Linked DNA regions of Panacibacter ginsenosidivorans. The protein of the gene in region 1 interacts with the protein of each later gene in a pairwise test. Links are inferred from orthologs where the notes say so. Each region holds a gene or a part of one and is shown in the gene's direction. Other genes may lie near its edges.

The links.
Region 2: the proteins of odhB (region 1) and lpdA interact in binary tests that used the Escherichia coli proteins (3 or more experiments, as listed by UniProt). The link is inferred for Panacibacter ginsenosidivorans from one-to-one orthologs.

Annotation. Positions count from the first base shown.
Region 1 is NZ_CP042435.1:3,731,126-3,734,339, reverse strand. The notes cover bases 282-3,158. They hold odhB (2-oxoglutarate dehydrogenase complex dihydrolipoyllysine-residue succinyltransferase), read left to right. Parts: upstream 282-1,042; coding sequence 1,043-2,275; downstream 2,276-3,158. Other genes in these bases: FRZ67_RS15635 (nuclear transport factor 2-like protein), read right to left, coding at 2,479-3,021; FRZ67_RS15645 (hypothetical protein), read left to right, coding at 349-819. In the rest of the region: oxygen-dependent tRNA uridine(34) hydroxylase TrhO, read right to left, coding at 1-155; FRZ67_RS15630 (AraC family transcriptional regulator), read right to left, coding at 3,174-3,214. UniProt on the Escherichia coli protein: E2 component of the 2-oxoglutarate dehydrogenase (OGDH) complex which catalyzes the second step in the conversion of 2-oxoglutarate to succinyl-CoA and CO(2).
Region 2 is NZ_CP042435.1:573,781-577,052, forward strand. What follows is about bases 1-2,935. They hold lpdA (dihydrolipoyl dehydrogenase), read left to right. Parts: upstream 1-730; coding sequence 731-2,140; downstream 2,141-2,935. Other genes in these bases: FRZ67_RS02265 (YggS family pyridoxal phosphate-dependent enzyme), read right to left, coding at 1-355; FRZ67_RS02270 (hypothetical protein), read right to left, coding at 546-737; FRZ67_RS02280 (OmpA family protein), read left to right, coding at 2,283-2,935. Outside these bases: more of FRZ67_RS02280, read left to right, coding at 2,936-3,272. UniProt on the Escherichia coli protein: Lipoamide dehydrogenase is a component of the glycine cleavage system as well as of the alpha-ketoacid dehydrogenase complexes.

The DNA of each region.
Region 1 (3,214 bases):
AAAGCAAAAAGATTTTTATACAACCAATCCCTGAAAGATTTGGGATCAACAATGGTAAAATAACAATAGAAGCTAATGGTAACACGGTTTTCCGTTTCTTCCATCATTTTGCGCTTAAGCTCGGCGTTGGAAATTTTGTTGTGTAACACTGACATAGCTGCAAAATTACTGTAACAAGGTTAAAGAAAAAATGTGCTTATAAATTGAATTTACCTGAGCAACTAATAAAATGAATGTAAAATTCAAGCTTGTTTTAATGCTGCTTTAATACATAAATTAAAATGTATATAAATAAGTATGAAAGACTCTAAATAACCTGTGCATAATACTAATTTAGTTAAACGGACGATGCCACAGGAATTCAATCAATATCAAATTGCAGCGCTGCAACAGCTAGCTGATTATCGCGGTGTATTCAAAACAGGGGGTTCTATCCTTACATTGAAAACAAAGCCGGTAAAAGGCAGTAAAATTACATTACAGCAGTTTATAGACTCTTTTATAGAGATCTTTTGCCAGAATAATTTTGCAGATACAGATTACTCTTTTATACAAAACAAACCTAACGGTATTTCCGCTATGGAAGAATGGGTAAAAAGCGTAGATATAAAAACTATACTGCAGTGTTTTACTTATGCAATCTGGACAGACAAAACTTTTGATGGTTATTTCCTGCGCAAGATCAATGACCAATCTGCTGAGTTGCTTCTTATACGCCTAAATGAAATTCTTTCTCAAAATTATAGGCAACAAAACCTGCAGCGTACAAAGGTTACGGTAATTAATGCACAGCATGCTGCTGCGATTAAGAGTAAGTGATCTCATCCACATATCAGCAATACAATTTTCTTTTGCCAAGTGTTTCATGTTGCTCATGATCTTTTTCAATACTTGTTTTTATTGCCATGAAATACAAATGTAAAAGTGTGCGACGCAAGGGACGATGCCATTTGATACTGCTGAAGGGTACATAAACCCATACTAAAAAATTGAATATAAATTCCCCTTTTTAAAGTAGGTTTGCAATCCCAAAAAGAAGGTTATGATTGAAATAAAAGTTCCAGCGGTTGGCGAGTCCATAAGTGAAGTTACTTTATTGAAATGGGTAAAGAAAGATGGCGAATATGTTGACAGGGACGAGGTTATTGCCGAACTGGAAAGCGAAAAAGCGACTTTTGAAGTAAATGCCGAACAGGCTGGTTCTCTTAAGATCATTGCAAAAGAAGGTGATACTTTAAATATTGGTTCTGTGCTGGCACACATTGATGAAACAGCCGAAAAGCCTGCTACTGTAAATGTTTCAGCCGAAACTCCAAAAAAAGAAACTCCGAAAGCAGAAGCAAAACCTGCTGTTGTTGAAGCTCCGGTTACAGCAGTTACCAATGATATAAAAGCAACTCCGGTAGCTTCCGCTATAATCGCTGATAAGAAAGTAGATCCCTCTTCTATTACAGCATCCGGCTTTGGTGGCAAGATCATGAAAAGTGATGTGCTCGAAGCTTTATCACACCCTGGCAAAAAAGCCTTTGCAGGCCAGGAACTCTTTACACGTAATGTACGTAAAGAGAAAATGAGCAACCTGCGCAAAACTATCAGCAGACGATTGGTTGAAGCTAAGAATACTACTGCCATGCTCACCACTTTCAACGAAGTGGATATGGGGCGCATCATGGATACCCGCAAACAATATAAAGATGCCTTTAGCAAGGCGCATGGCGTAAACCTTGGCTTCATGAGTTTCTTTACAAAAGCCTGTGCCATTGCATTAAGCGAATGGCCTGCTGTGAATGCATATATAGATGGCGACGAACTTATCTATCATGATTATGCAGACATCAGTATTGCAGTAAGCACTCCACGTGGTTTAACCGTTCCTGTTATCCGCAATGTAGAAAGTCTTAGCATGGCCGATATTGAAAAGAAAGTGGTTGAACTTGCAGGCAAAGCAAGAGATAACAAACTTACTATGGAAGAACTACAGGGTGGCACTTTCACTATTACAAATGGTGGTGTGTTTGGCAGTTTAATGAGCACACCCATTATCAATATTCCACAGAGTGGTATTCTTGGTATGCATAAAATACAGGAAAGGCCTATGGCGATAAACGGTCAGGTAGTAATAAGACCTATGATGTATTTAGCATTGAGTTATGATCACCGTGTTATTGATGGAAGAGAAAGTGTAAGTTTCTTAGTACGTGTAAAAGAATTACTTGAAAATCCTGAATTGTTATTGATCGGAAAAGATCCTGTAAAGAGTTTACTTGAGTTATAAATTCTAAGATTATTTTTTTAAAGCTCGTCTTATGACGGGCTTTTTTTATTATGACCCAACCTGCATTACTACAATTAAACTTTTGTTGCGTCGCACTCTTGCGCCGCAATACAATAATTGAGCATTATACAAATTCCATTAAAATAAAAACCCCGGTAAAATACCAGGGTCGCAGCTGGGCACGGACTAAACTAAACCTATCATTATTTTTTGTACTTCATAGCCATTGATTCAACGAAATTGATCTTGCCATCTTTGATGCCATTAATATCATTGTAATAAATAGAATCGATTTTACCACTTTTATAAGTATCAATTTCTTTATACCAAACCAAAACAGCATCTTCATTTTTATCATTACTATGCACGGGTAACCAAACATCCATATCTATTTTTACAGATGCAATACTATCCCTGTATTTACTTGCCATCTTCATCATAGAATCTTTTGTACCCGTCAATTTAGAGCCATCGGAAAAATTTAAATAAACAGAGTCGGAAAATGTATTTGCAAAGGCAATCATATCGCCTGTTTCCCATGCTTTATAAGAATTAAGCACTGTTAACGCATCTGACTGTTTGCCAACAGATATATCCGAAGAATAACTTGCCTTATAAGGCATAGTTAGTAGCGCTTCTTTAACCGAAGCAGATGTACTGTCATTTGTGGTTTTGGATGAAGATTGATTACCTGTACACGCAACGTATAAAATAGAAATGAGAAGAATAAAAAGAAGCTTTTTCATACAGTAAAGTTTTTAAATTATGCAATACAAAACCTTAACTGTGCTTTCAATGATTAGTGTGATGGCAATCGTGGGATATTAAACGGTTTAAACATTCGAGGAAAATAAATATAAAACATTAAACTGAAATTTACAAATACTTGTTTCATCATTCAATTTATGGCGTGGCGTTTTTTAAACTGCGAAGGGTTTT
Region 2 (3,272 bases), 3.2 Mb from region 1 along the record:
CAATGTGTACCTGCAGCAGGCAGTCTATAACACGGTCATATTTTGCAGCCTGTTTGTTTATCTCCTGTAATAATTTTAAGCTATCCACTCCATGTATCAGGTGTACAAAAGGCGCTATGTATTTTACTTTATTGCTTTGTAAATGACCAATAAAATGCCAGCGAATATCTTTAGGTAGCGCAGTTTCTTTATCTGTAAGTTCCTGCACATAATTCTCACCAAAATCGCGCTGGCCAAGCTTATATAAGGCCAATATATCTTCCGCAGGTTTTGTTTTGCTTACTGCAACAAGTGTTACTTTTTTTTCACTTAATTCTTTTATCAATTGCTCGTATGCTGCCGTATTTATTGCCATGCCAATCTTTTTTGTAAAGATAAATGGGTGTGCGGAGAGAAAAATATTTATGAGCCGGGCATTTGTATTTTATAGCGTCGCCTGTTGTGTCACTCACTGCATCGTTCGGAACTATTTTGATCAGGTTAGAAGTGAAAAGTCAAAACTTTTGCATCTTTCATTTTTTACTTTTGCCTTTTCACTGATGCAATCAGTACCGGTGTATAAGGGTGCGACGCAACGTAAGACCAATAGCAGCAATGCTGCCGGCAACCAAAATAAATACACATAATATGCTATCTTTTGCTATTTGATAATTAGCAAGTAAATTCGCACCCGCTAATGTCATGAACAATGACAGCATGATTTTCTGATCATCTAAAACTATCAACAGATATGGCATACGACGTTATTGTGCTTGGCAGCGGTCCTGGTGGATATCCTGCCGCTATACGTGCATCTCAGTTAGGATTTTCAGTGGCAATTATTGAAAAGGAAAGCCTTGGTGGTATATGTTTGAATTGGGGCTGTATTCCAACCAAAGCACTTCTAAAAAGTGCACAGGTTTTCGAATACATGAAACACAGTAAAGACTATGGTATTATTTCCGGCGATGTGCAGGCAGACTTTGGCGGCGTTATAAAAAGAAGCCGTGGAGTTGCCGATAAGATGAGTAAAGGCGTACAGTTCCTGATGAAGAAAAACAAGATAGATGTGGTGATGGGATATGGCAAAATAAAAGCCAAGGGACAGGTAGAAGTAACCGCTGCAGACGGGACTAAAAAAATAATTGAAGGCAAATACATCATCATTGCAACAGGTGGCCGCAGCCGCGAACTGCCCACCCTTAAACAGGATGGCAAAAAAGTAATTGGTTACCGCGAAGCAATGGTATTGCCGCAGCAGCCAAAAAGCATGATCATTGTGGGTAGCGGTGCGATAGGTGTAGAGTTTGGTTATTTCTATAGCAGCCTTGGAACAAAAGTTACTATTGTGGAATTTATGCCAAGGGTTGTGCCTGTTGAAGATGAAGACATTTCAAAAGAACTGGAAAAACAACTAAAGAAACAAGGCATTGACATAATGACCAGCGCTTCTGTTGAAAGTGTTGATACAGGTGGCGCCGGTGTAAAAGCATTGGTAAAAAAACAAGACGGCAGTACTGTAACACTTGAAGCAGATATAGTTTTAAGCGCTGTTGGTGTGGTAGCTAATATTGAAAATATTGGCCTTGAAGAAACAGGTGTAAAAACAGACAAGGGCAGAATAACTACTGATAAGTATTTTCAAACAAATGTGCCCGGCATATTTGCCATTGGCGATTGTACACCTAACCAGGCATTGGCACATAAAGCCAGCAAAGAAGGTATTAACGCTGCTGAATATATCGGCTATCTTGAAAAGAAATTCCATCATCAACCAGAACCTATTGATTATGGTAATGTACCAGGATGCACCTATTGCTCTCCTGAAATTGCCAGTGTAGGTATGACGGAGAAAGCAGCAAAGGAAGCAGGCTACGAAATCAAAGTGGGTAAGTTCCCGTTCATGGCCAGTGGTAAAGCAAGTGCATCAGGCGCTACTGAAGGTTTTGTAAAAGTAATTTATGATGCCAAGTATGGCGAGTTCCTTGGTTGCCATATGATCGGTAATAATGTTACTGAAATGATAGCCGAAGCAGTTACTGCACGCAGGTTAGAAACAACAGCACACGAAATATTAAATGCCATTCACCCGCACCCAACCATGAGCGAAGGTTTAAAAGAGGCTACAGCAGCAGCTTATGGAGAAGCAATAGACATTTAATGTATCTGAGTTCCATTTTAGTTGACATTAAATAGAACTTTGTTTGATGTAATATTTTTAATAGGTTGGTATAATATTGATTTTATTATGTCCAACCTATTTTAGTCCTGTCACGTTTATCTTTAATATTAAATGCTTACACATGAGAAAAAAACTAACACTACCATTATGCTCCTGTCTGTTACTGGCCACAGGAGTCTTTGCACAGGTTGAAAAAAAACCTTCATCTTTAGGATTTAGTATTGGCTTTGCTGATTTCATCGCTGTTCAGGATATAAAAAACACTTCTATCAGTGATGCACAGATCGGGGGTTTCAGTAAAATGAACAGCTCATTTGTGGCGCAGTACTGGAAAGGCTTAACAAAAAACCTTGATGTTTCAGTTGCGTACACAGGTTCATTTATAAACAGGCTGCCATCTACTTTTCCGCATAAGCCTGTTGATTATTTTCACGCACTGGGTGCCGCTGTAAATCTGAAAATGTTTCAAGAAAAAGCTCCGGTAAATCCATTCTTAACGGCAGGTGTTGAAGGTTATAACTATAAAGATAACTGGGGTGTACAGTCACCACTAGGATTGGGGTTACAATTGAACCCATTCAGAGGAAATGCTAATTTCTTATTACAGGCTCAATACAAACTTAGTTACAGCGATAAAAATGTAAACCATCTGTTCTATTCTTTTGGTGTACTTGCTCCGCTTACAGAACCAAAAGCAAAACCTGTTGTAGTAGCAGCTCCACCGCCACCTGCAGATACAGACATGGATGGCGTTATTGATGCCGATGATAAATGCCCAACAGTGGCGGGTCTTGCAAAATACAATGGCTGTCCTATACCTGATACAGATAAAGACGGCATAAATGATGAAGCAGATAAATGCCCTAACGTTGCTGGCCTTGCTAAATACAATGGTTGCCCTATACCTGATACAGATAAAGATGGCGTAAATGATGAAGAAGATAAATGCCCTACTGTAGCTGGCTTCCCAAGATATAACGGATGCCCTATACCTGATACAGACGGTGACGGTGTAAACGATGAGAATGACAGGTGCCCAACAGAAGCAGGCCCTGCGGATAACAATGGTTGCCCACGTCTTGAACAGTTTAATTTCAACGCCAAGAATGTG